DNA from 3 places in the Pseudoduganella sp. UC29_106 genome. Region 1 is predicted to be linked to each of the others. Evidence: predicted binding sites of a transcription regulator. Region 1 holds the regulator's gene; each other region holds the start of a gene.

What was found. The regulator sigma-54, encoded in region 1, starts transcription at its own class of promoters, with help from an activator protein. The targets are predictions, from matches to a motif close to TGGCANGNAANCTGCTTT.
Region 2: glnA (type I glutamate--ammonia ligase) is a predicted target of sigma-54. The motif match lies at 8,945-8,962, and genes of this name have one in related genera.
Region 3: ACHMW6_RS01955 (pilin) is a predicted target of sigma-54. The motif match lies at 5,593-5,610, and genes of this name have one in related genera.

Annotation. Positions count from the first base shown of each region.
Region 1 is NZ_CP171977.1:6,364,752-6,375,348, forward strand. It holds gene hprK (HPr(Ser) kinase/phosphatase) at 1-439, shown strand, start outside; gene rapZ (RNase adapter RapZ) at 441-1,304, shown strand; gene ACHMW6_RS31695 (arsinothricin resistance N-acetyltransferase ArsN1 family B) at 1,427-1,924, opposite strand; gene ACHMW6_RS31700 (VOC family protein) at 2,013-2,390, opposite strand; gene ACHMW6_RS31705 (Lrp/AsnC family transcriptional regulator) at 2,475-2,936, opposite strand; partial or broken gene ACHMW6_RS31710 (enoyl-CoA hydratase/isomerase family protein) at 2,933-4,017, opposite strand; gene hpf (ribosome hibernation-promoting factor, HPF/YfiA family) at 4,085-4,444, opposite strand; gene ACHMW6_RS31720 (RNA polymerase factor sigma-54) at 4,512-5,996, opposite strand; gene lptB (LPS export ABC transporter ATP-binding protein) at 6,005-6,760, opposite strand; partial or broken gene lptA (lipopolysaccharide transport periplasmic protein LptA) at 6,932-7,345, opposite strand; gene lptC (LPS export ABC transporter periplasmic protein LptC) at 7,367-7,960, opposite strand; gene ACHMW6_RS31740 (KdsC family phosphatase) at 7,970-8,509, opposite strand; gene ACHMW6_RS31745 (SIS domain-containing protein) at 8,509-9,531, opposite strand; partial or broken gene ACHMW6_RS31750 (cation:proton antiporter) at 9,613-10,597, shown strand, end outside.
Region 2 is NZ_CP171977.1:1,020,180-1,030,776, forward strand. It holds partial or broken gene ACHMW6_RS05485 (competence/damage-inducible protein A) at 1-621, shown strand, start outside; partial or broken gene ACHMW6_RS05490 (transglycosylase domain-containing protein) at 930-4,099, shown strand; gene ACHMW6_RS05495 (TAXI family TRAP transporter solute-binding subunit) at 4,253-5,578, shown strand; gene ACHMW6_RS05500 (TonB-dependent receptor plug domain-containing protein) at 5,749-6,615, shown strand; gene ACHMW6_RS05505 (TonB-dependent receptor domain-containing protein) at 6,736-8,238, shown strand; gene ACHMW6_RS05510 (rhodanese-like domain-containing protein) at 8,349-8,804, opposite strand; gene glnA (type I glutamate--ammonia ligase) at 9,025-10,440, shown strand.
Region 3 is NZ_CP171977.1:319,692-330,288, forward strand. It holds gene ACHMW6_RS01920 (response regulator) at 1-45, opposite strand, end outside; partial or broken gene recA (recombinase RecA) at 209-1,268, shown strand; partial or broken gene recX (recombination regulator RecX) at 1,418-1,875, shown strand; gene ACHMW6_RS01935 (DUF2889 domain-containing protein) at 2,013-2,576, shown strand; partial or broken gene sucC (ADP-forming succinate--CoA ligase subunit beta) at 2,641-3,805, shown strand; gene sucD (succinate--CoA ligase subunit alpha) at 3,820-4,701, shown strand; gene ACHMW6_RS01950 (FHA domain-containing protein) at 4,764-5,555, shown strand; gene ACHMW6_RS01955 (pilin) at 5,663-6,136, shown strand; gene ACHMW6_RS01960 (flagellar brake protein) at 6,188-6,883, opposite strand; gene ACHMW6_RS01965 (AGE family epimerase/isomerase) at 6,963-8,024, opposite strand; gene ACHMW6_RS01970 (hypothetical protein) at 8,024-8,194, opposite strand; gene ACHMW6_RS01975 (SOS response-associated peptidase) at 8,276-8,956, shown strand; partial or broken gene moaC (cyclic pyranopterin monophosphate synthase MoaC) at 8,953-9,440, opposite strand; gene ACHMW6_RS01985 (M48 family metalloprotease) at 9,475-10,080, shown strand; gene ACHMW6_RS01990 (M48 family metallopeptidase) at 10,032-10,597, shown strand, end outside.

The sequences.
Region 1 (10,597 bases):
TGGCCTGGAACTGATTTCGCGTTCCCACGGCCTGGTGGCGGATGATGCGGTGGAGTTCTCGCGCATCGCGCCGAACATGATCGAGGGCCGCTGCCCTCCCCTGCTGCAAAACCTGCTCGAAGTGCGCGGCCTGGGCCTGCTGGACATCAAGGCCATCTTCGGCGAGACGGCAGTGCGCCGCAAGATGCGCCTGAAGCTGATCGTGCATCTGGTGCGGCGCTCGGCGTTGGAAGAGGAAGTGGAGCGCCTGCCTTTCCAGTTCCCGACCGAGGACGTACTTGGCCTGCCGGTCCGCAAGGTCGTGATCCCGGTGGCGGCCGGCCGCAACATCGCGGTTCTGTTGGAAGCCGCGGTGCGCAACACCATCCTGCAACTGCGCGGCATCGATACCCTCCAGGAGTTCATGGAGCGCCAGCGCCAGGCAATGAGCGGAGACTGATATGCGCATCGTTCTGATTACAGGCATCTCCGGTTCCGGCAAATCCGTGGCGCTGAACGTGCTGGAGGACATCGGCTACTATTGCGTCGACAACCTGCCGCCGGCGCTGCTGCCAAATCTCGTTTCCACGCTGTCCGACGAAGGCGCTGACGCGCTGGCCGTGGCGGTCGATGCGCGCAGCGCGGCTTCGCTGGCCAGCCTGCCGGCCGAGTTCCGCAAGCTGAAGGAAGAAGGTCATGATGTGAAGATCATGTACCTGACGGCCAGCACGCATTCGCTGGTGGCGCGCTTTTCCGAGACACGCCGCAGCCATCCTTTGTCGCACGAGCTGCATCCTGGACAGAATCCGGCCGGGCGGCGTACGCTCATTGAGTGCATTGCGGAGGAGCGCGAGCGCTTGTCCGCCATCCAGCAGCTGGGGCATGTGATCGATACGTCGGAACTGAGCGCGAACAAGCTGCGGGCGCTGATCAAAGATCTGGTGCTGAGCGAGAATGCGCCGTTGACGCTGTTCTTCGAGTCGTTTGCGTTCAAGATGGGCGTGCCGCTGGATGCGGACTTCATGTTCGATGTGCGCGCAATTCCCAATCCTTATTACGACCTGGCGCTGCGTCCTTTGACGGGACGCGATGAGCCGGTGATTGCTTTCCTCGATGCGCAGCCCAGCGCGGAGGAGATGTTCAACGATATCCGCGGCTTCGTTGAGAAGTGGCTGCCGGCGTTCAAGAAGGATAACCGGAGCTATCTGACTGTGGCTATCGGCTGCACCGGGGGACAGCACCGCTCCGTCTACATGGCAGAGCGCCTGGCGCGGCATTTTCACGATACGGAGAACGTCGTTCTACGGCACCGCGAGCAGTCGTAGCCGTGCACGCACGGCGGATCAAACGATCCGCCCTACGCCGGGCAGCAGATCATCGTCTCATGTGATTTGACGCAACGCGTAGGGCGGATCATTGATCCGCCGTGTCGAGGCCGTCGGCGGCGTTAAACGCCGAGGCGGAGCTGCCAGTAGCTCACGTCAAGCCAAGAACCGAACTTGAACCCGACCTCGCGGAAGCTGCCGACTGGCTCGAACCCCATCTTCTGGTGCAGGGCCATGCTGGCCTCGTTTGGCTGCGCCACGCCGCCGATCACCAGGTGGATGCCGCACTGGGTCAGCAGTTCGAGCAAACGGGCGTAAAGCCTTCGCGCATGGCCGTTGCCGATAGCGCAGGGCTTGAGGTAAATGGAACTCTCCACCGAACGCCGGTAAGCCGAGCGCTCCTTCCATTTGGTCGCATAGGCATAGCCGAGAATCTCGTCGCGGTCTTCCAGCACCAGCCAGGGCAGGCCGGCTGTGATCACATGATCGATCCGGCGCGCAATTTCGGCGCTGGTGACTTCGATCTCTTCAAAGGTGATGGTGGAATGCGTGACGTAATGGTTGTAGATGCCTGCGATGGCTGCTGCATCGGCCGGGTGGGCTGCGCGTATCGTGGTCATGTCCGCTTCGATAAAAGTTAATGACCACGATGAATGAGCAAGTAGCGCGCCAGAGAATAGCGGCGTCCGCCGCACCATAGCGGTGCGATCAGCCCAGCCAGTGCACCACTTCGATCGTATGCTGGTCAGGATCGGTGATCATGGTGCCGTAGTAACGTTCGTTGATGTCGGGACGCAGGCCCGGCTGGCGCAAGGTCCGAGCGCCCAGTTCGGTGGCGCGGGCATGGAAGGCTTGCGCGGCTTCCGCCGACGGCGCGGCAAACGCAATGTGCGCGCGATGGCCGGGTAAAGGGCTGTCATCCTGCGCGGGATAGATGGCGAAACCCCAGTGGCCGTCGGCGCCGAAGATGGCCTGGGTACCGTCCTGATGCTGCACGGTGTAGCCGAGCGGGGCGAGGCAGGCAGTGTAGAAGTCCAGCGCACGCTGCAGGTCGCGGGTGCCGATGGATACGTGGTCGATCATCATGCTTCTCCTTGTGTGGGAGAGCACATCTTACGGACGGGCCGTGGAACGATTTCGCAATTTAAAGGCAGCGAATGGGAAATTTTCTCACAGCGTGAGCTTGGTCTCGAACTTCGAGCAATTCATGGCGAACAGGCTCTTCACGTTGATCACGTTGTTATTCGACGTGAACACGCGCCGCGTGAACTCGTGATAAGCCTCCATCGAAGCCGCCGTCACGATCAGCATGAAGTCGAATTCGCCCGCCACCTCGTAGCAGGACATCACATCCGACTCCCGCCGCATCTGCGCCTCGAACTGCTGCAGGATGGCGCTGTTCTGGTGGTCCAGCTCCACGGACACGAACACCGTCAGCGGACGCCCCGCCTGCACGCGGTCCACCAGCGCCACATCCTTCAGCAGCACGCCGGACGCGCGCAACTGTGCGATGCGGCGCTGGCAGGTCGCCACCGACGAATGCACGCGCTCCGCGATCTCGCGCAAGGGGGTAGCCGCGTCGTCCTGCAGGATGTTGAGGATGGCGCGGTCGATGCGGTCCAGCTCCTTCATGCGAGGAGGCGCAGCGGGTGGGCGTAGTCCGGCCAGCAGGGTTCGAAGAAGTGCTCCACCATTGCGGGCGTGACGCCATCCAGCGTGGGCGGATTCCAGCGTGGGGCATTGTCCTTGTCGATGACCAGGGCGCGTACGCCTTCCAGGATTTCGCCATGCTCGAAGTTGCGGCGCACCAGGTTGCGCTCCATCCGCAGGCAGTCGGCCACGTCCAGCGACGCGCCGCGGCGCAGCAGTTCGTGGGTGACGCACATCATCAGCGGCGAGCGCTGCTCCATGGCGTTCAGCGACTTCTTCGCGAACGGGTCGGCATCGGTGCGCAGCGAGTCCATGATGGCGTCCACGCTGCCGGCCGAGAAGTGGCGGTCGATCAGGGCGCGCTGAGCTTCCAGCTCGCCGGCACCGGCCAGCTCGCGCATCGGCGCTGCGAAGGCGGCAATTTCGGCGGGCAGCGCAGCGGCGGGGGACGCGTCGATCAGCGCGCCCAGCGTACGCCATTCGGCTTCCGGCACGAAATGGTCGGCCAGGCCGAGATAGAGCGCGTCGGCGGCGCCCACGGTCAGGCCGGTCAGGCCCAGCCACATGCCCAGGCTGCCCGGCGCATGGGACAGGAAATGGCTGCCGCCCACGTCCGGGAACAAGCCGATATTGACTTCCGGCATCGCCAACTTCGTACGGCCGCTGACAATGCGCACGCCGCAGCCCGGCCCGCCCTGCGAGATGCCCATGCCGCCTCCCATCACCACCCCATCCATCAGGGCAATATACGGTTTGTTGTAGAAATGAATTAAATGATTTAGCCCGTATTCCTCGGTGAAGAAATCCTCAAGCAGCGCGCTGTTGCCCTGGGCGAGCTGTGGCCCACTTCATGGAAGAAACGGATATCACCGCCCGCGCACAAGGCTTTGCCGCTGCTGCTGCGGATCACCACCGCCGCCACGGACGCATCGCCGCGCCAGGCCAGCAGCGCACGCGTGATGGCGCGCACCATGTCGAGGGAGAGGGAGTTGAGTGCCTTGGGGCGGTCGAGGGTGATGAAGCCGGTGCTGTTGCTGATGTGGGTGATGACGTATTCGCTCATTGTTCTCAGGGTGAGGTTGCAAAAAGGGCGCCAGATGCGCCCTTTGTTGATGAGTCCCGCGTGTCCTTTACATAGCGGTGACTGGTGCTTCGTAAGTGTCCGGCAGATGCTTGATCGCTTCGTGGTTATGGTTCTGCACGCGGTCCTTGTGCTTCATGACCTGGCGATCCAGTTTGTCGATCAGCGTATCGATGGCGGCATAAAGGTCTTGCGAAAGGCTCTCCACATACACAGTCTTACCCGACATGCGCAGATTAATCTCTGCTTTTTGACGTTTTTCTTTCTCGGTGAGGTTATCTACAGTCAGGATGACAGCAATATCAATCACTTGATCGAAATGGCGTTTAATCCGCTCCAGCTTGTTCTGCACGTACTCGCGAATCGCTGGGGTCACTTCGACATGATGTCCACTGATGGTGAGATTCATACACACTCCTAAAGATGATGTCGCTTACAAGTTCATACATGCTTGTAGCATGCAGCGGAACCGTGCACTACAAAGACTTGCGGAGACTTACTGGTGGGATCTTCAATGCTTCTCGGTACTTGGCAACAGTACGTCGCGCTATGACCATGCCCTGTTCTCCCAGCATGTCCGCAATCTTACTGTCGGATAAAGGATTTTTCGGGTCTTCTGCTCCTGTCAATTGCACGATCAGCGCACGGATCGCAGTCGATGAGGCTTCACCCCCAGCTTCAGTCGCGACGTGGCTTCCAAAGAAATATTTCAACTCAAACATGCCATGCGGGGTGAGCATGTATTTTTGAGTTGTTACCCGAGAAATAGTGCTCTCGTGTAGTCCCAGTGTATCAGCTATTTCACGCAACACAAGGGGTCTCATGGCCACTGCGCCATGACTGAAAAAGTTCTTTTGTCTTTCTACTATCGCCTGCGAAACGCGCAGGATTGTGTCGAAGCGCTGGCGCATATTCTTGATCAGCCACTTGGCTTCCTGCAGCTGGGCGCTCATCTGGGATTCGCCCTTGCCCTGCTTGAGCAGGCTCGCGTACAAGGCATTCACGCGCAGGCGCGGCATGACGTCGTTGTTCAGGCTGACCTGCCAGCCATTGCGGCTCTTCTTCACGATCACGTCCGGCACGACATAGTCTGACACGTCTGACGCAAATTCAGCGCCCGGATGGGGATTGCACTGGCGAATCACCGCCTGCGCTTCGCGCAAGTCTTCATCGTCGCAGTCCAGCGCCTTCTTCAGCTTGTTGAACTCGCGCTGGGCAAACCAGGTCAGATGCTTCTCGACAATGCACAGCGCCATGCGGCGCGTGACCATGGGCACATTGGGCAGGCGCTTGATCTGCAGCGCCAGGCATTCGGACGCATTGCGCGCGCCCACGCCGACCGGGTCGAAGTTCTGCAGCAGCAACAGGGCCGTGCGCAACTCTTCCAGTTCGACTTCCAGCTCTTCCGGCAGGCGCGCATGGATCTCTTCCAGCGGTTCTTCCAGGTAGCCGTTCTCGTCCAGCGCATCGATGATGATTTCCATCAGCGCGCGGTCGCGCGCTTCCGCCACGGTCACGCGCATCTGCTCCAGCAGGTGCTCGCGCAGCGTGCAGTGGTTCGCTTCCAATTGCGGGCGGCTGTCCTCGTCGTCCGGCGACTTGTTGCGGCCGGAATCGCTCCAGTCGCTATCGCCTATGTCGCCGCCCTCGCCTTCGCCGCCTTCACCGCCTTCATAGCTGTCGGCTTCGGCGCTGGGCGCGGATTCGCCCTCGCCTTGCGGCGCGGACTCTTGTGGTGCTTCGGCAGAGCCATTGCCCTGGTTGATGGCGCCGTCCGCCAGCAGGCGCACCGAATGATCGAGCGGATCATCCAGGCGTTCCAGCAGCGGGTTGTCGCTCAGCAGCTGCTCCAACTCCTGGTGCAGCTCGAGCGTCGAGAGCTGCAACAGGCGGATGGATTGCTGCAGCTGCGGTGTGAGCGCCAGGTGTTGCGAGGTTCGCAGTTGCAGTGACTGTTTCATGGCCTTGCTTACATGCGGAAGTGTTCGCCGAGATACACGCGGCGGACAGACTCGTCGGCAATAATATCGTCCGGGCGGCCCGAAGCCAGCACCGAACCCTGGTTGATGATGTAGGCGCGATCGCAGATACCGAGCGTCTCACGCACATTGTGGTCGGTAATCAGCACACCGATATTGCGCTCCTTCAGGAAACGTACGATACGCTGGATTTCGATCACGGCAATCGGGTCCACGCCCGCGAACGGCTCGTCCAGCAGCACGAAGCGGGGGTTGGTGGCGAGGGCGCGCGCAATTTCCACGCGGCGGCGTTCACCGCCGGACAGCGACAGCGCCTGGTTCTCGCGCAGCTTTTCGATCTGCAGGTCGGCCAGCAGGGCTTCCAGGCGCTCGTCGATCTGCGCCTTGGTCATCGGCTTGCCGTCCACGTTCTGAATCTCCAGCACGGCGCGGATATTCTCTTCCACGGTCAGCTTGCGGAACACCGAAGCTTCCTGCGGCAGGTAGGACAGGCCCAGGGTGGCGCGCTTGTGGATGGGCAGCATGGACACGTCCACGCCGCCGATATCGATGGTGCCTGCGTCGGACGCGACCAGGCCCACGATCATGTAGAAGGACGTTGTCTTGCCCGCGCCGTTCGGCCCCAGCAGGCCTACCACTTCGCCGCAATCCACCTGCAGCGACACGTCATGCACCACCTGGCGCTTGCCGTAGGTCTTTTGCAGGCCCTTGACGACCAGGGTGCTTTCGCAAGTCGAAACCGCCATGCTTATTTCCCTGCCGCTGGCGTTGGGTTGGTCGTGGCCGGCGGCGTTGCCGGTGGAGCGGTGCGCGTCGGCTGGATCACCATCGTGCCGCGGCCGCCGCCCTGTTTTACTCTCGCCGGTGGAAGTGTTCTTCACGCTGAAGAATTCCTTGCGGCTGTCATAGGAGATGAATTCGCCTTCGACTTCGTCGCTCGGCTTGGCGCCTTCCAGGCGCTTGATCTTCGCCTTGCTGAACATCTTCACCAGTTCAACGTTCTCGTCGTACTCGATGCGTTCAGCCTCGCCTTCCACCCACTGGTCGCCTTCGCCGTCGCGCTTCTGGCGGAAGGTGGCCTTGCCGCCGCCGCCCGTCAGCACCACGTGCTGGAAGCCTTCCGGCGTCTGCGACACCACGGCGCGCGCCGCCTTCATCAACAGCGTGCCGCGCGTGAGGACCACATTGCCGGTGGCGATGCGCTGCTGCTTCACATCGTCCACTTCCAGGTTATCGAACTTGATTTCCATCGGCTTGTAGGAGTCGGCTTTTTCGGCGGCGGCCATGCCGCTCACCAAAGCCAGGACTGCCGAAAGCAGGAGTTTTTTCATCGTAATTCCATTCGTATTGGGTTAGCGCGCCTTCGGCGGGAAGACGAGCGTGCCGCGGCCGGACAGTTCCAACTGTCGGCTGGCGTTATTGGCGCGCATGCCACTGGCTTGCGCGGTGGTTTCACCCGATTTCATGCGCACCGGCTGGTCCGTCTCCATACGGTCCTCGTCCGGGTAGATCACCAGCTTATCCGTTTCCAGGTGCAGTTCCTGGTTCGCCTGCCCGGCGGCGCGGTCGATCCTTACCTCGTCGCGCAGGGTCACGCGGCTGTTCACATCATCCACCCGCGCCGTTTTCGAGCGGATATCCATGGGAGGCTTGTCCTCGGCCAGGCTGCGCACGATCGGCTTGTCGATCTCGGAGGAATCGTCGATCGGACGGTGGGTCAGCTTGTCGCCGGAGATGATGTAGCTTGGCTTGCCAACCTTGTTCAGGCGCACGAAGCTGAAGCGTTCGACGATGTAGTCCGGTTCATTCATCCGCATATCGGCCTGCATTTCCTCGCCGGCGCGGTTCAGCAACTCCAGTATCCAGAAGGAGCCGACGGCGGCAAACAGCGCCAGCAGCATGCCGAGCGACAGGCGGAAACGGTGGGCGGTCCTCTGGTTGCGCATGCTGCTCCCTTACACCATGAACTGGGTCATGATGCGCTCGTAGTTGCCCTGGGCGCGCAGAATGAATTCGCACACCTCGCGCACGGCGCCGCGGCCGCCGGCCGCTTCGGTAATATGATGCGCACGGCTGTGCACTTCCGGGCGGCCGTTCGGCACGCTGACGGCAAAGCCCACGCGGCTCAGGATGGGCAGGTCCACCACATCGTCGCCGATGAAGCCGACCTGCTCTTCGGTCAGGCCCAGTTGCTGGATCAGGGCGCGGAAGGGGGTGAGCTTGTCGTGCCCGCCCTGGTGCACGAACTCGATGCCCAGGTCCTTGGCGCGCGCAGCTACGGTGGCCGAACGGCGGGCGCTGATGATGGCGGTCTGCACGCCCGATTCCTGCAGCAGCTTTATGCCCAGGCCATCGTGCACGTTGAAGGTCTTCATCATCTCGCCTTCGGGGCCGTAGTGCAGGCTGCCGTCGGTCAGCACGCCATCGACGTCGAAGATCATCAGGCGCACCTTGGCGGCGCGCTTGACGTTGTCCATATTGTAGGGGCGGCTCATCAGATCACCTTGGCGCGGGTCAGGTCGTGGATATGCAGGGCGCCAACCAGGATGCCCGCATCATCGGTGACCAGCATCTGGTTGATGCGGAATTCTTCCATGATGGCGACAGCGTCCACGGCCAGCTTGTCCGGGCCGATGGTGCGCGGGCTCAGGTGCATCACGTCCTTGATGACGACCTTGCCGAAGTCCTGCACCTTTTCGATCATGCGGCGCAGGTCGCCGTCGGTGAAGACGCCGACCGGCTTGTTGTCCGCATCGACGACGGCGGTCATGCCCATGCCCTTCTGGGTGATTTCCAGCAGCGCATCGGGCAGGCGGGTGTCCAGGCCCACGGCGGGGATGGCGGCGCCGGTACGCATGATGTCGCGCACATGGGTCAGCAGGCGGCGGCCCAGGGCGCCGCCCGGGTGCGAGCGGGCGAAATCCTCTTCCTTGAAGCCGCGCAGGTCCAGCAGGGCCACGGCGATCGCGTCGCCCAGCGCCAGCGTGGCGGTGGTGGAGGCGGTGGGCGCCAGGTTCATTGGGCAGGCTTCCTTGGCCACGGAAACGTCCAGGTGCACGTCCGACAGCTTGGCCAGGCTCGATTCCGGCTTGCCGGTCATCGAGATCACCACGCCGCCCATGCGCTTCACGACCGGCAGGATGGCCATCAGTTCGGCCGCCTCGCCGGAATAGGAAATGGCGATCACCGCATCTTCCGGCGTGATCATGCCCAGGTCGCCGTGCGCGGCTTCGGCCGGGTGCACGAACAGGGCCGGGGTGCCGGTGGACGCCAGCGTAGCGGCAATCTTGCGGCCGATATGGCCGGACTTGCCAATGCCGGATACCACGACGCGACCTTTGCATTGCAGCAACAGGGACACGGCCTTGCCTACGGATTCGTCGGTCGCCAGGCGTTCATGCAGGGCGCGCAGCGCGTCCGTCTCGATTTGCAGGGCCTCGCGCGCCAGTTCCAGTGCGCGGGTTGCGGTCTTGGCATCAAAAACTTTCAGCATTGTTTTTTCATCGGTTACACTCATGCCGGAAGTATAGCCGAATTGGTAAAGCAAAAAACTTGCCAGACGCAACAAACAACGGTGCCAATCGACTAAGATCAGATAATGTTCACGCCTCTTGAACTGACCCTCCTGCTGCTCGCCAGCGCGGTGCTGGGGGTGGTCGCCTTCCGCATGATGCACCTGCCGCCCATGCTGGGCTACCTGGCGGTCGGCATCCTGATCGGTCCCAATGCCCTGGGACTGGCCACCGAAAGCGACGCCACCCACTCCCTTGCCGAATTCGGCGTGGTCTTCCTGATGTTCTCCATCGGGCTGGAGTTCTCCCTGCCCAAGCTGATGGCCATGCGGCGCATCGTGTTCGGGCTGGGCATGGCCCAGGTGGCGCTGACCATCGTCGCCACAATGGTATTTGGCTGGGTCATCCACTTCGTGCTGCCGCCTTCCATCCACCTGACGTGGCAGGCTTCGTTCGCCCTGGGCGGCGCGCTGGCGATGTCCTCCACCGCCATCGTGGTGAAGATGCTGACCGAGCGCCTGGAACTGGAAAGCGAGCATGGGCGCAATATCGTCGGCATCCTGCTGTTCCAGGATCTGGCCGTGGTGCCCCTGCTGATCCTGATCCCGGCCCTGGCCAAGAATCCCGATAACCTGGCCGGCACGCTGGCCCTGGCGAGCCTGAAGGCGGTGGTGGTGCTGGTGCTGCTGCTGTTCATCGGCCAGCGCGTGATGCGCAAGTGGTTCACCATCGTGGTCAAGCGCCGCTCGCAGGAGCTGTTCATGCTGAACCTGCTGCTGATCACGCTGGGCGCGGCCTGGATTACCGAGATGGCCGGCCTGTCCCTGGCGCTGGGCGCCTTCGTGGCCGGCATGCTGATTTCCGAAACCGAATACAAGCACCAGGTGGAAGAGGACATCAAGCCTTTCCGCGACGTGCTGCTGGGGCTTTTCTTCATCACCGTCGGCATGCTGCTGAATATCCGCGTGGTGGCGGAGAACTGGTGGCTGGTGCTGATCCTGCTGGCCGGCCCCGTGCTGCTGAAATTCGCCCTGATCGCCGGCCTGGCGCGGCTGTTCGGCGCCTCCACCG
Region 2 (10,597 bases), 2.0 Mb from region 1:
CCTTTGCCGGCGGCGATATCGTGTTTTGCTGCGGCGGCATCGGCGCCACGCCGGGACGACCACACGCGCCAGGCCGCTGCTGCCGCGCTGGGACTGCCGCTGATGCTGCATGAAGGCGGCAAGGCCGCCATCCAGCAGCGCATCCGCCAGGTGGCGCAGGAAGCGGGCCACGAGGCCGACCTGGATGCGCCGGAAAACCTGCAGCGCCTGCAGATGGCCGAGTTCCCGCAAGGCGCCGCGCTGATCCCCAACCCCTACAACAATGTGCCCGGCTTCAACGTGGGCAGGCATTACTTCGTGCCCGGCTTCCCGGTAATGGCCTGGCCGATGATCGAATGGGTGCTGGACAAGCACTACGCCGAGTTGTTCAATCGCGAACCGCGCGCCGAACATGCGGTGCTTGCCTACGAAGCTGCCGAAGCCTCGCTGACGCCGCTGATGCTGGCGCTGGAAGCGGCCTGGCCGGGCATCAAGGTCTTCAGCCTGCCCAGCGTTGGCGACGCCAGCACGCGTCGCCATATCGAGCTTGGCGTGAAGGGCGAACCGACACAGTGTGCGTCAGCTTTTTCTGCGATGTGCGCAGAATTGGATAAGCTGAAAGTGGAATACACACGCCTGTAATGACACGATGTGACAATGGTGTTAACAGGCATTGTTAACCTCGCTCACATAAGAGTGGAAGTGACGTTGTTTTTTTGCGAAAAAATTGCGTATAGATCAAAATAAGTGTGCAACGGTCCGTGCAGTTGCTGCCGTTGTGGTGCAATGGTAATCATGCAGGACCAGCAGTTTGATTGACCGGTTTAAACACTATGCAAAGCAATCGACGTTTTCGCCGGCCCCGCGTTGTAGTGCGTACTGTGCGCAAATTGCGTGCAGGCGCCGCAGCGCTCGGATATGGTGGCAAACGTCGCAAGCGCCCCGTACCTATGCCTTCCCACCACGATCAGGAAACCGTCCACCTCGCACACGCCCAGCCGGCGCCACCGCCGCCGTCGGAGCCCAAGAAGCGCTCGCGCTCGCGCGATGCCTTAATCATCCTCATGCTGGTGCTGCTATCGCTGCTAGGCTACTGGACCGTCAACGAGGTGCGCACCTCGAACATGCAGGCGCGCTACTTCACGCAATTGGTGGACAAGATGACCTGGCGTGTCGAACCCGGCCCCAGCCAGGCGATCCGCTACCCGCATGACAGCCCTTACGACGAGCGCCTCGGCTACGCCAATATGCCGGACTACCTGGCCAAGCTGAAGACCCGCGATTACGAGATCACGTCGCAATCGCGCTTCTCGCCCAAGATGGTGCAACTGACCGACATGGGTGTGTTCACCACCTACCGCGAAAAGACCCGCACCGGCCTGACTATCTACGATTGCCGCGCGCGCAGCCGTTGTTTACTGCCAGCTATCCGGAACGCGTCTACGGCGGTTTCGACAAGACCCCGTTGGCGCTGGTGCAAAGCCTGCTGTTCATCGAGAACCGTGAGCTGCTGGACACCACCTATCCGAAGCGTAACCCGGCCGTGGAATGGGACCGCCTGAGCAAGGCCGTCTTCGAGAAATCGCTGAGCGCCGTGGGCGCCGGCGGCCACCGCGCGGCAGGCGGATCCACGCTGGCGACGCAGATCGAGAAATACCGCCACTCGCCGGAAGGCCGAACCAGCTCGATGAAGGACAAGCTGAAGCAGATGGTATCCGCCACGCTGCGCGCCTACCAGGGCGGCGAGGACACCACCAAGGTGCGCCGCCAGATCGTGGTCGATTACCTCAATACCGTGCCGCTGTCGGCCAAGCTGGGTTACGGCGAAGTGAATGGCATCGGCGACGGCATGTGGGTCTGGTATGGCCGCGACTTTGATGAAGTCAACCTGCTGCTGGGCGGGAATATGGACAAGCCGGGCAGCGCGCTGGCTTTCAAGGAAGCACTGAGCCTGCTGATCGCGCAGCGCCGCCCCAGCTACTACCTGGGCGAGGGCGACGAAGACCTGGAAGTGCTGGCCAACAGCCACCTGCGCCTGCTGGCCTCGGCCGGCATCATCACGCCCCAGCTGCGCGACGCGGCGCTGAAGGAAAAGCTGCATCCGGCGCGCGGCAATGGCCTGCAGTCGGCGCCGCCGATGTCCTATGTGACCAAAAAGGCTTCGAACGCGGTGCGCGTGCACCTGGCCAACCTGCTGGGCGATAACCGCATGTACAACCTGGACCGCCTGGACCTGACCGTCAACAGCACCCTGGATGCGGATGCGCAGCGCGCCGTGACCGCCGTGCTGCGCGACCTGCGCGATGCGGAAACCGCGGAGAAGGCTGGCCTGACCGGCAAAGGCATGCTGGGCAATGGCGACCCGGCCAATGTGGTGTACAGCTTCACCCTGCTGGAAAAAGGCAAGGACACCAACTTCCTGCGCGTGCAGACCGATAACTTCGACCAGCCGCTGGACATCAACGAAGGCGCCAAGCTGGACCTGGGCTCGACCGCCAAGCTGCGCACACTGGTGAGCTATCTGGACATCGTGGACCAGATGTACAAGAAATACGGCCAGATGGACAACGCCGAGCTGAAAAAGCAGCAGGTGGACCAGCGCGACCGCCTTACCTCCTGGGCCATCGAATACCTGCTGGCGACGCCGCTCGACAAGCGCAGCCTGAACGCCATGCTGCTGGCAGCCATGGACCGCAAGTATTCGGGCAATCCGGGCGAGGGCTTCTTCACCGGTGGCGGGCTGCATTACTTCGGCAACTTCAGCAAGGAAGACAACTTCCGTATCATGCCGGTGCGCGAAGCGCTGCGCCGCTCCACCAACCTGGTGTTCGTGCGCCTGATGCGCGACGTGGTGAAGTGGTATTCCTTCCAGATGCCGGGCTCCTCGCAGACCCTGCTCACCGATGCCGACGATCCGCGCCGTGCCGCCTACCTGTCGCGCTTTGCAGACAAGGAAGGCAAGGAATTCCTGTACCGCTTCTATTCGAAATATAAAGGCAAGGCGGCCTCCGAACTGGATAAGACGCTGCTGGATTCCGTGCGCCCGACGCCGGTGCGCCTGGCCACCATTCACCGTACGATTCACCCGGAAGCGGACCTGGCCAGGTTTAGTAAATTCGTCAACGACAACCTGGTCGTGCAGAACGACGTGCCGGATGAGCGCCTGGCGAAAATGTACGACCAGTACGCGATCGACAAGTGGAACCTGGCCGACCGCGGCTACCTGGCCGCCGTGCACCCGCTGGAACTGTGGCTGGTGGCTTACCTGCACACTCATCAGGATGCGACGCTGACGCAGATCGTGGCGGCCAGCGAGAAGGAGCGCCAGGAGGTCTACCAGTGGCTGTTCAAGACCCACCGCAAGCATGCTCAGGACAAGCGCATCGCCGGCCTGCTGGAAATGGAATCCTTCATGGGCATCCACCGCCAGTGGAAGAAGATGGGTTATCCCTTCGATTCGCTGGTGCCGTCCTATGCGACCACGCTGGGCGCCTCGGCGGACCGTCCTGCGGCGCTGGCCGAGATGATGGGCATTATCGTCAACGGGGGCGTGCGCAAGACCACGCAGCGCATCGAATCGCTGCACTTCGCGGCCAATACACCTTATGACACGGTGGTCGCGCGCGGCAAGCCGACCACCAATGAGCAGGTGCTGTCGCCTGAGGTGGCGCGTGTGGTGGCCGATGCGATCCGCGAAGTGGTGTCCGACGGCACGGCCAAGCGCGCGAAACAGGCCTTCGTCAGCGCCGACGGCAGCATCATTCCTGTGGGCGGCAAGACCGGTACCGGCGACCAGCGCTTCGATGTCTACGCAGCGGGCGGCCGCCTGATCGAGTCGCGCTATGTGAACCGTTCGGCGACCTTCGTCTTCAATATCGGCGAGCGCTTCTTCGGCAGCATGACGGCTTATGTGCACGGCCCGGATTCGAAGAACTATGACTTCACTTCGGCGTTGCCTGTGCAGCTGCTGACGGTGCTGGCGCCTTCGCTGATGCCGCTGATCGAGCCGGGGGCGCCGCCGAAGACGCCGCCGGTGCAGCCGGTGCTGACCGCTGCTGTTGCTGGCGCTATCCCAGCTGCGGCGCCCGCCGCGCCGTTGCGCGCCTGCGGCGCTCCTTAAACCCACATCAAACCCTGGTGGCAGGCACTAAAGTGCCAGCCACCTGCTTGGGGCCACGGACTTCGAACAGGTGGCTGGCACTTTAGTGCCTGCCACCAGCTTTTAACGGTTTGGGATGGTAGCTACCGTCCCATGAAACCCGTCCGTCAAACCATGTCCCGCATTCTTGCGTTCACGCGCTTCTCGCTGCGCGATCTGTTCGCGACCGCCACGCCAACCGTCATCGGCATTGCCGTCGCCCTGGTCGCCGCCTACCTGATCATCGACCCCTATCCGCCGCGCCATGTCACGCTGGGCACGGGCCAGGAAAACAGCGCCTACGAAAACATCGGCAAGCGCTACCAGGCCGCCCTGGGCAAGGACGGCATTGCCGTCGAGCTGAAACGCTCGCAAGGGTCGGCTGACAACCTGCAGCGCCTGAACCAGGGCGCGATCGACATCGCCTTCGTCCAGAGCGGTTCCACCAACGAAGTGGAAGCGGAACGGCGCGGCCTGATGTCGCTGGGCAGCCTGTTCACCGAGCCGGTCTGGCTGTTCACGCGCGACGTGAAGAAGATCTCCCACCTGACGCAACTGAAAGGCCTGAAGATCAACCTGGGCCCCGAAGGCAGCGGCGTGCCGCGCCTGTTCCGCCAGGTGCTGGACGTGAACGGCATCGCCGTCGGCGACCTGCAGGCCGGCACCCTGGAAAACACGCCCGCCACGGTGGAATTGCTGGAAGGCCGTATCGACGGCCTGGTATTCGCCGCCGCGCCGGACGATCCCCTGATCCAGATGCTGCTGCAAACGCCGGGCATCAGGCTGTTCGACTTCACGCAGGCCGAGGCCTATACGCGCCGCCTGCCATTCCTGACCCACGTCATCCTCCCGCGCGGCATCGTGGACCTGGGCCGCGACCTGCCGTCGCGCGATTACCAACTGATCGCGCCGACTGCGACGCTGGTGGCGCGGGAAGACCTGCATCCGGCCCTGGTCGACCTGTACGTGCAGGCGGCGGCGCAAATCCACGGCGGGGCAGGGTGGTTTCAGCAGCAGGGCATGTTCCCTTCTCCGCGCTATACGGAAATCCCGGTGGCGCGCGAAGCGATGAAGTTCTACAAGGACGGTCCGCCCTTCCTGCAGCGCTATATGAACTTCTGGATGGCGACCTTCTTCGACCGCATGTGGGTGCTGGTATTGACGCTGGGTGCGCTGATCCTGCCGCTGTCGAAAATCGTGCCGCCGCTGTACGTATGGCGCATCCGGTCGCGCGTCTACCGCTGGTACGGCCAGTTGCGCACGGTGGAGCAGGCGCTGGATGATGCGCCGGAAGACCGGCGCAAGGAAGTCAGCGAGGTACAGTTGCAGCGCCTGAACGAGATCGAGGAGCGGGTCAATCATCTGTCCGTGCCGCTGTCGTTTGCGGATGAGTTTTATGGCTTGCGCAGCCACATCAATTTCGTGCGCCAGCGCATCAAGAACGTACGTGAAACTACTTAAAGTGTTGTTTCGAGTGTTGTTTCTAAAGGAAGATTAACCAAACCATACGCAATTTTGTTGACTATGAATATTGTTTAGCCCAATGATATTTGGACGCCTTCAATAGAAAGGCTGCAAGGGATAGAAAACAGCAATCGTCCTTTCAGAACCAAATCATCAAAGGGTTAATCATGAGTATTGCCGCACCAAGAAAAGTTCTTGCAGTAAGCATTGCCTCGCTGTTCGCTACCGGCATGGCCGTAGCGCAAACCCAGCCCGCGCCGGCTGAAGAGAGCGTCGGCACCGTGGTCGTGACCGGTACCCGCGTTTCCAACCGCACCGTGCTGGACACGGCTGCGCCGGTGGACGTGATCAGCGCCGAATCGCTGAAAAATTCCGGCGTGCCGGAAATCACCCAGGCGCTGTCCGTCGCGCTGCCATCGCTGAACTTCCCGCGTCCTGGCCTGGCTGACGGCACGGACACCATCCGTCCGGCGACCCTGCGCGGCCTCGCGCCTGACCAGACCCTGGTGCTGGTGAACTCCAAGCGCCGCCACACTTCTTCGCTGGTCAATCTGAACGGCACCATCGGCCGCGGTTCCGCCGCCGTCGACATGAACACTATCCCCACCGCGATGGTGAAGTCGATTGAAGTGCTGCGCGACGGCGCTTCCGCTCAATACGGCTCGGACGCTATCGCCGGCGTGGTCAACGTGCGCCTGCGCGACGACCGCAAGGGCGGCGAAGGCACCATCAGCTACGGCAAGCGCGATACCGAATACGAATTCTCGCCAGTGCCGGGCCCGGCCGGCGCCACCTGGGATACCTCTCGTCAACTCGCGCAAGCGCACCGACGGCGGCATCTTCACCGCCAGCGTCTGGAAAGGCCTGGAGCTGGGCGAAGACGGCTTCCTGACCTTCGCGCTGGAGCACAAGAACCAGAAGCACACCGAGCGCAGTGGCTGGGACACCCGTGCCCAGTACCCACTGGTGAGCGGCGCGTTCGATCCGCGCGAAAAGACCATCGACCGCTTCAATGCCTGGTATGGCGAGCCTGAGATGAGGCAGAACACCGTGTTTGCCAACGCCGGCTACGGCCTGGGTGGCGGCGCCAAGCTGTATGGCTGGGCGAGCTACCAGGACCGCGACGCGCGTTCGGCCGGCTTCTTCGCCGTGCGGTGCAGGACCAGAACATCATCAGCATCTACCCGAACGGCTACCTGCCGATCATCGCGCCGACCGTCAAGGATTACAGCGCCGCGCTGGGCGTGACCTGGACGCAGGGCGAGTGGGACTTCGACGCGTCCCTGGTGTATGGCAAGAACAAGATGGACTTCAGCATCGAGAACACGCTGAATCGCTCCCTCGGCCCGACCAGCAAGACCGTGTTCAACGCCGGCGGCTTCGCCTATGACCAGGTCACCGCCAACCTGTCGGCCGTGCGCCAGTTCGAAGTGGGCCTGGCTTCGCCGCTGAACCTGGCGGTAGGCGCCGAAGCGCGGAACGAAAGCTATCAGCTGAATGCCGGCGAGCCGGATTCCTACCGCAATGGCGGCGTGCTGCTGGCCAATGGCACGCCGGCGCCGTCCGGCGCGCAGGTGTTCCCGGGCTTCCGTCCAGCGGACGAATCCGATACCAGCCGGCGCGCCTACTCGGTGTATGCCGACCTGGAAGCGAACGTGACCAAGCAGTTCCTGGCTTCCTTCGCCGTGCGCGGCGAGCACTATACGGACTTCGGCAACAACTGGTCCGGCAAGCTGGCAGGCCGCTACAACTTCGCGCCGGAATTCGCGCTGCGCGGCTCGGTGCAGAACGGTTTCCGTGCACCGTCGCCGCAGCAGCAGAACTTCACCTCGACCGCGACCAACTTCATCAACGGCGTACCGTTCGACATCACCACCTTCAAGCCGACCGCAGCGGCTGCGGTGGCGCTGGGCGCGAAGCCGCTGGATGCGGAAAAGTCCACCAACTTCTCGCTGGGCGCAGTGAGCAAGCTGGGCAAGGCGAGCCTGACGATCGACGCCTTCCAGATCAAGATCCGCGACCGCATCGTGCTGTCCGAGAACCTGACCCAGGCCAATGTGCGTAATTACCTGACCAGCCTGGGCTTCATCGGCGTGGGCGGCGGCCGCTTCTTCATCAACGGCGTGAACACCACGACCCGCGGTGTGGACGTTGTCGGCAACTATCCGTGGAATGCAGGCGAGGCGGGCAAGTTCGATCTGACCCTGGCAGGCAACTACACCAAGACGGAAGTGACGAAGACTCCGGTTACCGCCCAGCTGGCGGCACTGAATCCGGCGCCGGTGCTGTTTGACCGCGTCAACGTGCTGACCTTCGAACGCGGCACGCCGAAGACCAAGTTCACCGCCAGCGGCCAATGGTCCCTGGGCCCATGGGGCGCCACCCTGCGCGCCACCCGCTACGGCTCCGTGCTGCAGCCTGGCACCACGGCCAACCTGGACTTCGTGCTGAGCGCGAAAACGCTGGTGGATCTGGAAGGGCGTTACAAGATCACGTCCAACCTGACTGCGGCGGTCGGCGCGGAGAACCTGTTCGATCAGTATCCGGATGCCTATCCGGCTAACCTGAACACGACGGGTAATGCACCGTTCGGTAACTACTCGCCGTTTGGACGTTCGGGGCGCTCTATTTATGCCCGTCTGAGCTACTCGCTGTAAAACCGTGAAGAGCTAGTGTCCGGCACTAAAGTGCCAGACACTTGTCCAACGCCGCGGACGCCGACCAGGTGGCTGGCACATCGTGCCAGCCACCAGCTTCTGCCTTGGGTTTAAGCCCCCACCCAAGGCAACCCCTGCCTGCACCACCCGCCCACCTGCTTGCGGTGCCCCTCCGCATCCTTATCCCCCTCAAACCCCTCCAGGATGTCATAGCACTGCGCATAGCCATTTTCCGTCGCCAGCTTGGCCGAGTGCCTCGACCGCACCCCTGAGCGGCACAGGAACAACAGCACATCATCCTTGTCTGCCTGCGCCGTCAGCTGCGCCACGAAATCCGGATTCGGCGTCCCGCCCGGATACAGGCTCCACTGCACAGCCACATGCTGGTCCTGCGGGATATTCACGCGGCCGACCCAGTCGCGCTCGGCGTTGGTGCGCACATCGACCAGCTTCACGCGCGGGTCGCCCTGGATCAGCGCAAACGCTTCCTGCGGCGTGACCGCGCCCGCATAAGCGCCGGGCGAGCGCTGCTGTGCTCGCTCCAGAATTTCGGAGGTGGAACTCATGGTTGGTTTTCCTTTATCATGGCATGCACCGCAATGATGCATTTTCAGTTAATCGCGCAATTTCGCACCACTCAGGTGCAAAATGAAAGGTATGCACCACGGCGGTGCGCACATCTTTGGCTCAGCCGTAGGGATTTACTTGGCACGATTTCTGCTTAATGTACCACCAGCTTTTGCCGCAGCCTAGCGCGCGGCAGTTTTTTCACTTAGGAGATATGCAATGGCAATGACCGCCGCAGACGTTCTGAAGATGGTAGCAGATCACGAAGTCAAGTTTGTTGACTTCCGTTTCGCCGATACCCGTGGCAAGGAGCAGCACGTAACCGTGCCCGTTTCCCACTTCGACATCGACAAGTTTGAGTCGGGTCACGCTTTCGACGGCTCTTCGATCGCTGGCTGGAAAGGTATTGAAGCTTCGGACATGATCCTGCTGCCGGACCCGAACACTGCGAACATCGATCCGTTCATGGAAGAGACCACTCTGTTCATGCAGTGCGACGTGATCGAACCGTCGGACGGCAAGGGCTACGACCGTGACCCGCGCTCCATCGCCAAGCGCGCTGAAGCCTACCTGAAGTCCTCCGGCCTGGGCGACACCGCCTACTTCGGCCCTGAGCCAGAATTCTTCATCTTCGACTCCGTGAAGTGGAAGATCGACATGTCCGGCGCGATGGTCAAGATCGACTCCGACGAAGCTTCCTGGTCCACCGACAAGGATATCGAAGGCGGCAACAGCGGCCACCGTCCGACCGTCAAGGGCGGCTACTTCCCGGTTCCTCCGGTCGACTCCTTCCAGGACATGCGTTCCGAAATGTGCCTGATCCTGGAATCGATGGGCATCCCGGTTGAAGTGCACCACCACGAAGTGGCCGGCGCAGGCCAGAACGAAATCGGCACCAAGTTCTCCACCCTGGTGGAACGCGCCGACTGGACCCAGAACCTGAAGTACGTGGTATGGAACGTGGCCCACAGCTACGGCAAGACCGCTACCTTCATGCCTAAGCCTATCGTTGGCGACAACGGTTCCGGCATGCACGTGCACCAGTCGATCTGGAAAGACGGCAAGAACCTGTTCGCAGGCGACGGCTATGCCGGCCTGTCCGACTTCGCGCTGTACTACATCGGCGGCATCATCAAGCACGCCAAGGCGCTGAACGCGATCACCAACCCGGGCACCAACTCCTACAAGCGTCTGGTTCCTGGCTTCGAAGCTCCGGTCAAGCTGGCATACTCGGCTCGTAACCGTTCCGCATCGATCCGTATTCCGCACGTGGCAAATCCGAAGGGCCGCCGTATCGAAACCCGCTTCCCGGACCCGCTGGCCAACCCGTACCTGTGCTTCGCCGCCCTGATGATGGCCGGCCTGGACGGCGTGCAGAACAAGATCCACCCGGGTGAAGCAGCGTCGAAAGACCTGTACCACCTGCCGCCGGAAGAAGATGCACTGATCCCGACCGTCTGCGCTTCCCTGGAAGAAGCCCTGGATCACCTGAACAAGGACCGCGAGTTCCTGACCCGCGGCGGCGTCTTCACCGACACCATGATCGATGCTTACATCGAGCTGAAGATGCAGGAAGTGACCCGCATGCGCATGACCACCCATCCGGTGGAATTCGACATGTACTACTCCCTGTAATAGGCGGAACCCGGCGGATCAATGATCCGCGCTACGCTTCCCGGCGTGCGAACGTCGCAGGGCGTATTCCGCGGCGTATCAATGGCCGCAATAATTCCGCGGCGCGTCGAAATGTGGAACCGTCCCGCGGCGCGTCGAAACACGGAATATTCCTGCG
Region 3 (10,597 bases), 1.3 Mb from region 1:
GCCGTCGGCAAGGACGCTGTCATCTTCGGCAAGTAAAATACGCATATCGGTAATGTAGCCATTTTTTGATATCTATCAAAGTTAAATGCAAGGCAAATGCAAGTTATGAAAACAGTGCTTGTCAAAAGCACTGTTTTTTTTACACAGTGCTGCCTGTAGCGACCAATTCACCTGCGCGAAAGAACATCATGGACGATAAAAAGCTGTAATACCCGCATCGGAAAAAGCCAAGGCGCTGGCCGCCGCGCTGGCTCAGATTGAAAAGCAGTTCGGCAAAGGCTCCGTGATGCGCATGGACGCGTCGGCTCCGATCGAGGAAGTGCAGACCGTCTCCACCGGCTCCCTGGGCCTGGACATCGCTCTGGGCGTAGGCGGCCTGCCGCGCGGCCGCGTGGTTGAAATCTACGGTCCGGAATCGTCCCGGCAAGACCACCCTGACCCTGCAGGCCATCGCCGAAATGCAGAAGCTGGGCGGAACCTGCGCCTTCATCGACGCGGAACACGCTCTGGATGTGACCTACGCGCAGAAGCTGGGCGTGAACCTGCACGAGCTGCTGATCTCCCAGCCGGACACCGGCGAACAGGCCCTGGAAATCTGCGATGCGCTGGTGCGCTCCGGTTCCGTCGACCTGATCGTGGTGGACTCGGTCGCGGCGCTGACCCCGAAAGCCGAAATCGAAGGCGATATGGGCGATTCGCTGCCAGGCCTGCAGGCCCGCCTGATGTCCCAGGCACTGCGCAAGCTGACCGGCACCATCAACCGCACCAACACCCTGGTGATCTTCATTAACCAGATCCGCATGAAGATCGGCGTGATGTTCGGCAGCCCGGAAACCACCACCGGCGGTAATGCACTGAAGTTCTACGCCTCCGTGCGCCTGGACATCCGCCGCACCGGCTCCATCAAGTCCGGCGACGAGGTGATCGGCAACGAGACCAAGGTGAAAGTCGTCAAGAACAAGATCGCGCCTCCATTCAAGGAAGCCCACTTCGACATCCTGTATGGCGAAGGCACTTCCCGCGAAGGTGAAATCATCGACCTGGGCGTGGAAGCCAAGATCGTTGAGAAGTCCGGCTCCTGGTACAGCTACGGCGGCGAACGCATCGGCCAGGGCAAGGACAACGCCCGCCTGTTCCTGAAGGAGCGCCCAGCGCTGTCGCGTGAGATCGAGAACAAGGTTCGTGCCGCCCTCGGCGTGCGCGAATTGCCGGCGGTGAACGACAACGGCGAAGAAGCGCCGGCCCCGAAGTTGAAGGCCGTCGAGTAATCACACACGGCGGATCAAAACGATCCGCCCTACGCATTGCGATTTGCAAACGGTGATGCAAACGCCGACAAATATCCGGCATTGCGTCAAATCCAAAATGCGAACATCCAACATCGCGTAGGGCGGATCGTTGATCCGCCGTCTCTGCTATGCCCCGCCCTCAACTCTCCCTCAAGGCCCGTGCGCTGCGGTTGCTGTCCCAGCGCGAGCACAGCCGCCTCGAACTGACGCGCAAGCTCTCAAAATACGCCGAAGAAGGCGACGACCTGAATCCCTGCTCAACTTCCTCGAGCAAAACAAATGGCTGTCCGAAGAGCGCTTCTCGGAAAACCTGGTGCACCGCCGCGCGGCGCGCTATGGCAACAGCCGCATTGTGGCCGAGTTGCAAAGCCACGGCATCGACGGCGAATTGCTGTCCGATGTGAAGGCCAGCCTGAAGGAAGATGAAATCGAGCGCTGCTGCGAAGTGTGGCGCCGCAAATTCGGCGAAGTCGCCACCGACCCCGAAGGCCGCAACAAACAAATGCGTTTCCTGCTCGCGCGCGGCTTCTCCCAGAAAGCCATCCGCGCCGCCATGAAGGGCACTATGCCGGACGAGGACTTTTGAAGCCATTAGGGCTACTCATCCCGGTTGTGCTACACTTTTGCAGTTTTATGCAGCACCGCGGGTGCGGTGGTTGTCCGTAGAAGCTGCGGCGTACATTAGCTGCTTATTAATTTGGCCACAAAAGTGGCATCGGTCTTATGTCCCTGTCAAATCCAGTCTCCCGACGTGTGCTGAGGCATACGCGCGCCATAGACGTCCAAGCGTTTGCGCGCGAAGATGGCCTATGGGATCTTGACGCTCATATAACTGACATCAAATCCATTGATACCATGCTCGCATCGGGACCGCGCAAAAGCGGCGAACCGGTGCACGATCTCTGGCTGCGTATCACTGTCGATAAGCAGCTCACGATCGTCGATGTCGAAGCTGTCTCGGACGCTGTTCCCTATCCCGGCCACTGCAATACCATCGGCCCCGCCTACAAATCCCTTATCGGTCTTAGCCTGATGAAGGGTTTCCGCAACGAAGTGAAGCAACGCCTTGGTGGCGTCCTGGGCTGCACGCATCTGACCGAACTGGCCCAGATCCTGCCCACCGCCGCCATCCAGGCATTCGCGAACGACGTCTGGCCGGTGCGTGAACGCTCCGAGCATCATGAAAAGCCGTTCCAACTCGACAAGTGCCATGCCCTGAAGACCGATGGCATGGCAGTTGCCGAGTTTTACCCACGCTGGTTTGCCCAAAAGGTAGACGCGGCTTAGGTGCTGTCCAAATTAACATTAACCGTATTCATACACACATCAGTATCAGAAGGGAAAAGCCAGCATGAAAATCCATGAGTATCAAGGCAAGAAATCCTCCGAAAGTTTGGAGTGACCGTACCGCGCGGTATTCCGTGCATGTCCGTGGACGAGGCAGTGAAAGCTGCTGAAACCCTGGGCGGTCCGGTGTGGGTCGTTAAGGCACAGATTCATGCTGGTGGCCGCGGCAAGGGCGGCGGCGTGAAAGTAGCGAAATCGCTGGAGCAGGTGAAAGAGTTCTCGAACCAGATCATGGGCATGCAGCTGATCACGCACCAGACCGGTCCGGAAGGCCAGAAGGTACGCCGCCTGCTGATCGAAGAAGGCGCAGACATCAAGAAGGAACTGTACGTTTCCCTGGTGACCGACCGCGTGACCCAGAAAGTTGTGCTGATGGCCTCCTCCGAAGGCGGCATGGACATCGAAGAAGTCGCTGAATCCCACCCGGAAAAGATCCACTCGATCGCTATCGATCCAGCCGTGGGCCTGACCGACGCTGAAGCCGCTGGCATCGCTGCCAAGATCGGCGTACCGGAAGGCTCCATCGCTGACGCGGTGGCCAACCTGAAGGGCCTGTACAAAGCGTACTGGGAAACCGACGCATCCCTGGCCGAAATCAACCCGCTGATCCTGACCGGCTCCGGCAAAGTGATCGCTCTGGACGCCAAGTTCAACTTCGACGCCAACGCCCGTTCCGTCATCCGGAAATCGTGGCCTACCGCGACCTGGACGAAGAAGATCCAGCCGAAGTGGAAGCTTCCAAATTCGACCTGGCCTACATCTCCCTGGACGGCAACATCGGCTGCCTGGTGAACGGCGCCGGCCTGGCCATGGCCACCATGGACACCATCAAGCTGTTCGGCGGCGAACCGGCTAACTTCCTGGACGTAGGCGGCGGCGCCACCACCGAGAAAGTGACCGAAGCCTTCAAGCTGATGCTGAAGAACCCTGGCCTGAAAGCCATTCTGGTCAACATCTTTGGCGGCATCATGCGCTGCGACGTGATCGCCGAAGGCGTGATCGCCGGCGCCAAGGCCGTGTCCCTGTCCGTGCCGCTGGTCGTGCGCATGAAGGGCACCAACGAAGACCTGGGCAAGAAGATGCTGGCCGACTCCGGCCTGCCTATCATCTCCGCTGACACCATGGAAGATGCAGCCAAGGCTGTTGTTGCAGCCGCTGCCGGTAAATAATTGAAGGAATCACAATGTCTATCCTGATCAACAAAGACACTAAAGTCATCACCCAGGGCATCACCGGCAAGACCGGCCAGTTCCACACCCGCATGTGCCGCGACTACGCGAACGGCCGTGAAGCCTTCGTGGCCGGCGTGAACCCGAAGAAAGCCGGCGAAGACTTCGAAGGCATCCCAATCTACGCCTCCGTGAAGGAAGCCAAGTCCGAGACCGGCGCGACCGTGTCCGTGATCTACGTTCCGCCGGCAGGCGCAGCCGCTGCGATCTGGGAAGCTGTTGAAGCCGAACTGGACCTGGCAATCTGCATCACCGAAGGCATCCCTGTCCGCGACATGATGGAAGTCAAGGACCGCATGGCCAAGGCCGGTTCCAAGACCCTGCTGCTGGGCCCGAACTGCCCAGGCCTGATCACCCCGGAAGAAATCAAGATCGGCATCATGCCGGGTCACATTCACCGCAAGGGCCGCATCGGCGTGGTTTCCCGCTCCGGCACCCTGACCTATGAAGCGGTGGCGCAGCTGACCGCCCTGGGCCTGGGCCAGTCTTCGGCAGTTGGTATCGGCGGCGACCCGATCAACGGCCTGAAGCACATCGACGTGATGCGCATGTTCAACGAAGATCCGGACACCGACGCCGTGATCATGATCGGCGAAATCGGCGGTCCTGACGAAGCCAACGCAGCGCGCTGGATCAAGGACAACATGAAGAAGCCGGTGGTAGGCTTCATCGCCGGTGTGACCGCTCCTCCGGGCAAGCGCATGGGCCACGCCGGCGCGCTGATCTCCGGCGGCGCCGACACCGCGCAAGCCAAGCTGGAAATCATGGAAGCCTGCGGCATCACCGTGACCAAGAACCCGTCCGAGATGGCACGCCTGCTGAAGGCAATGCTGTAATCGTTTCGGTATGATGACGGGGAGCTGCGGCTCCCCGTTTTTATTTGTCTGAGAGGATTTGATTGGCCAAGCTGATAATTACCCGCGAAGGCGTCGTCGAGCAGACCGTGCAGCTCTCTAAGGAGCACATGTCGGTTGGCCGCCACCGCCATAACGACATCGTCCTGAACCACCCGGCGGTCAGCGGCGAGCATGGGGTAATCACCACCATCCTGGACGACTCCTTCCTCGAAGACCTGAACAGCACCAACGGTACCTTTGTTAACGGCCACCGCATCGGCAAGCACTTCCTGCAGCATAAGGACGTGATCAAGATGGCCAAGTACCACCTCGAATTCATCCAGGACGGCATTCGGCCGCTGGCGGCCGCTGCCGCCGCAGCCGTCTCGCCCGCGGGCACTGCCGCTCGCTCCGCGCTGCCCGGCGCCGGTGGTTCGTCCGCCCCCGCTGGCGCTGGCGCCGCTCCGGCTGCCGCCGCGCTGCAGGCGTCGTTCGCGCCGGCGCCTGCCGGCCGCATCGAACTGATGAACGGCCCCAATGCCGGCAAATCCCTGACCCTGAGCAAGCCGGCAACCAGCCTCGGCCGCCCCGGCGTCCAGGTCGTCGTCATATCGCGCACCCCCCTCGGCTACACCGCCACCCACGTCGAAGGCGACCTGCAGCCTCTGCTGAACGACAACCCACTGGGCCGTGCGCCCCAAAATTGTCCGAAGGCGACGTGCTCGACCTGGGTGGCACCCGCATGTGTTTCCGTGCGGCATGACAAAAATTGTCAGGTAGCAAGAACTAGCGTGACAAAGTTCGACAGCTGGCTGACAAACTTCGACAGCTCAGCTGACGAAATTTGCCAGTAAACGCCTAAAAACCCATCATTTTGCACAAAAAATAGGCTGGCACGCCGATTGCTCTTACCCAAGTGTCCCAACCCCACACTTAAGTTCTCTTACCAAGGAGCAGCAAAATGAAATCCATGAAAATGATGAAGCAACAAGCTCAAGCCGGCTTCACCCTGATCGAACTGATGATCGTGGTTGCCATTATCGGTATCCTGGCAGCCGTTGCTATCCCTGCCTACTCCGACTACACCGCCAAGGCCAAGATCGCCAACGCTGTCTCGGCTGCTGACTCTCTGAAGACTGCGGTATCCGTTTGCGCTCAGGAAGCTGGTGGCGTTCTGACCGACTGCGACAATGGCGCGAATGGCATCCCTGCTGCTACTGACTTCAAGCCTACCAAAGAAGTTGCCAGCGCCACCGTTGCCGATGGCGCAATCGTACTGACCCTGGCGACCGGCATCTCGACTGCTGCTGACGGCAAGACCATCACCTTTACCCCGACTCTGACTGCTGGCGACAGCACCATGAAGTGGAAGGCAACCACCACCGTGACTGCTGGCACCCCTCTGGAGCAAGCCATCGTCAAGAACAACCCGTAATAGCGTAGCGCAAAACCGAAAACCGGGCTTCGGCCCGGTTTTATTATTTGGTCAGACGATTTTCTGGCGGTCGGCGAGAAGGGCCTCGTAAGTGAGGTTCTGCAGCATGGTGAAGTGGACCGGGTCGAGGCTGGTGAACTGGACGCCGTAGGCAAAGACCTCGTCCTGCCCATTAGGCCCGGCGGCCACGCTCACATTGCGTACCAGCGCCTGCGTGTTGATGCGCACCTGGTGCTGATCCGGCCGGGAAAGCAGGGTGAAGTCCAGGCTGACGGTCTCGGTCTCGCGTGCGAGAGGGACGCTGGATTCGATCAGCGCGCCGGACACGCTGAGGTTCGTAAGGAAGACAGAAGTCTGCGCGCCATCATCGCGCGTCAGCTGCGCCGGAATTTCGACCTTGACGCGCATTGCCGTCCGCAGGGAGGTACCCTGGATATTGGCCGGGAAGGTAACGTGGGCGTACAGCAAGGGACGCTGGAACACGCGTAGCACCACCGCAGAAAACGAGCACACGTTTACGCCCGAAAACACGCGGATAGTCAGCTTGTCGCCTTCGAGCATGGCGATCGGCGCGCCGTTCTCCATCGGGATCTTGACGATCATAAACTCGTCGCGCACCCAGCCGACGACCGAAGAAAAGTGCTGCATGGGGCGCAACGTGCGGTGGGTGAGGAGCTGGATACGCCCGCCCACCTGCAGGTTCATTTGTTCAAATTCGATTTCCTGCGTCTTTGCATCGCTCGCCATGCCTTCTGCGCCTGTGGTTGTTGAGCACTTAACTATTATACATTGTCGCGAAATAAATAGTTCTATGTGGAACTAATTGTCATGGCGACTGTGCAACTTTCAGTGCTGCCAGGTCCATGCCGACCAGGTGATAAGGCTCCGGCTGCTCATTGCCGCAACGTCCAGCCGCGCAGGTGCGCCTGGCGCCGGTGAACCAGCCGCCGTTATCTCGATCAAGCATCTCCGAATCTACCAGATCCAACGTTTGCCTGTAGCGGCGCACCATATCCGGACGGTCGCCAACGGCCAGGAAAGCGCGCATGGCCTCGGCTTGCGGCCACCAATACTTGTTGCGGTCCACCTCGCCATCGGGATAGATGCGCGAATAAATCCCGCCGTCGGACTCGTCATAGCCGGAGGCGACAGCGTATTTCAGCAGCCGTTCGCTGACGTCGGCATATATCGGCGGCAGGCCGCGCTTCTCGGCCGTACGCAGCAGGTGCACCCATTCGAACTGGTGGCCAATATCGATGAAGCCGCCCCGATCGCGCGACTGCAGTGGCTTCCAGTGTTCGTCATACCATTCCGGGATATAGGCGGAGCCGCTGGGCAAACCCACCATCAGCTTGTACAGCACAAAATTGCCGACTTCGCGCGCATCCTGCAGCGCACTGGGATCGCGAGTGGCATCGATCAGCGCGAGCAAGGCCTCGAAGATGTGCATCACGTGGTTCTGCGAATTCAGTCCGCCCTTCGAGGGCGCAAAATCACGGGACGCCGAGATGCGGAAGCCGCCATCCTGGTCGCGCAAATTGTCACGGACATCCTTCCACGCCTCCAGCGCTGCTTTCTTGTAGCGTTCTTCGCCCGTCACCCGGCCCATGTGCGACAGTGCCAGCACCACGAAGGCGTGGCTGTAGGTATTCTTGGATTCGTCCAGCACTTTGCCATCCACGTCCACGCGGCGGTAGAAGCCACCATATTGCGGATCGCTGAAATGCTCCAGCAGGAAATCGGCGCCGCGGCGGGCCGCCTGCTCGTAGCGCTTGTCGTTGGTCGCTTCGTAGCCGGCGATCAGCGCATACACCATGCGGCTGTGCATGGTCAGATCGTTGCCGGCGCCCGGCACCGCCTTCCAGCGCCGGTCAAAGCTCGCCAGCATCAGCCCGGACGGGGTAGGGAGACCGCGACCCAGCGCGACAGGTGGGCGTTCAGATCCTTGCGGTGCCAGTCCGCGTTCACGAACTCGCCATTGTTCTGCTCACAGCCCTGCAGCAGCAATGCCACCGTACAGGGGACCAGCCAACGCAGATTTGTAAGTAGTGGTTTCATGCATAAATGCTAACGCCATGCATGAGTTGTCACAAGAACAATCTGATGTGAGCTGCTGAGGTGTTGTACGATAGCGCCTCCATGTGCACGAACTACCGCCCCACTTCCCGCGACCTGGTTGCCGAGATGATGCAGCTCGACATGCTCGCGCCCGCCGACTGGCCGGAGGAAACGTGGAAAGACTACGCCGCTCCCATCATCCGCCAGAATGGCGATGGGAAGGCGGAATGCATTGTGGCGTCCTACGGCATGGTGCCGCGGCGGCATATCCCGCCCGGCGTAAAGCCCTGGGATACGATGAATGCCCGCAGCGAAACAGTCGGTGAGCTGCGCTCGTTCGCTGGGGCGTGGCGCGCAGGCCAGCTCTGCCTGGTGCCCATGAATCACTTCTACGAGCCGAGCTACGAATCAGGCAAGGCAGTGCGCTGGGGCATCGGCATGGCCGACGAGCGCCCGTTTGCGGTGGCCGGCCTGTGGCGGCGCTGGGTCGAGGAAGACGGCAGCACGTCCTACTCCTTCACCCAGCTCACCATCAACGCCGACGAACACCGCCTGATGAATCGCTTCCACAAGCCGGGCGACGAAAAGCGCTCGCTGGTCATTGTCCCGCCCGAGCACTACGAACACTGGCTGGGCTGCCGCAACCCCGAACACGCCCGCGCCCTCCTCGCGCACTACCCCGCAAAGCGCATGCGCGCCTGGGAAGACCCGCTCGCGCCGCGCAAGAAAGAGGAGTCGCCGCAGCTGGATTTGTGGGCTTAGTCGGCCTTCCAGTCGCCGGACTTGCCGCCAGCCTTTTCAACCACGCGGATATTGTCCATGATCATGCCGCGATCCACGGCCTTGCACATGTCGTAAATCGTGAGCAGGCCGACCTGGACGGCGGTCAGTGCTTCCATTTCCACGCCGGTTTTGCCGTAGGTTTCGACCTGGGCGCGGCAGAGGATGGTGGAGGAGGGCTCGTCGGATTCGAAGTCGACGGTGACGCGGGTCAGTGCCAGGGGATGGCACAGGGGAATGAGGTCGCTGGTGCGCTTGGCGGCCATGATGCCGGCCAGGCGCGCGATGCCGAGCACGTCACCCTTTTTGCGCTTCCCGTTAGAATGATGGCCAGCGTTTCCGGCTGCATACGAATGCTGCCGGCCGCTACGGCGACGCGGTGGGTTTCCGCCTTGGCGCCGACATCGACCATGTGGGCTTGCCCGGAGGCGTCGAAATGCGTAAGTTCTGGGTTCTTGTTGGTCATCGTGTCACTCTGATTGAACAGGTATGATAGCACTGTGAATGCACATCGTTTTCCCCGCCGCCTGCTGGCGGCCCTGCTGTCGTCGCTGCTGATCGCCGCGCCGAACGGACAGGCGCAGTCGTCGTCCTCCACTCCGAACCTGCCCAATCTCGGCGACGCCTCGCGCGAGGATCTGTCGCCCGTGATGGAACGCCGCCTCGGCGAAGAAATCATGCACGACATCAAGCGCAACAAGGATTACCTGGACGATCCGCCCATCACGGAATACATGAACGAGCTGGGCGAGAAGCTGGTCCAGGCCCGGCCGGGCGCGCGAGGGGATGCCAATTACGAGTATTTCTTCTTCGTGGTGCGCGATACGCAGCTGAACGCGTTCGCGCTGCCGGGCGGCAATATCGGCGTGCACTCGGCGCTGCTGCTGGCGGCGCAAACGGAATCCGAACTGGCGTCCGTGCTGTCGCACGAAATCGGCCACGTGGCGCAGCGCCATATCGCCCGCCAGATCGGGGGCGCAGAAGGGGGATGCGCTGATTCCTCTGGCGGCAATGATCCTGGCAGCGCTGGCGGTGAAATCCAGTCCGGGACGCGGCAATGGGCGTGTTCATGGGCGGCCAGGGCCTGGCCATCCAGCGTCAGCTGAATTTCAGCCGCGATGCGGAACGCGAGGCCGACCGCGTCGGCTTCCAGATCATGGGCGAGGCGGGTTACGACACCAGCGGCATGGTGGCCTTCTTCCAACGCATGCAGCAGACCACGCGCAATTACAGCGACATCGTGCCGGCCTGGCTGCTGACCCACCCGCTGACCACCGAACGTATCGCCGATATCCAGGCCCGCGTGCGCGAGCAGCCGTATCGCCAGCGTGTTGATGCCACCGATTTCTACCTTGTCCGCTCGCGCGCCCGCGTGCTGCAGGATGAAAGCGACAAGGGCTTGCTCGAGACGCAGCAATTCTTCCAGATCCAGACCGAGTCGCCGAGCCGCCAGCAGGTTGCGGCGGGGCAGTATGGACTGTCCATGATTGCGATCCGCCGGCATGATTATGCGGCTGCGCAGTCCTGGCTGGACAAGGCGAAGGCCACGCTGGACAAGCCGCCCACTCCCGGGGCCTTCAGCTCGCCCATGCCGCGCGGCCAGTCCGATACCATGCTGGCCTT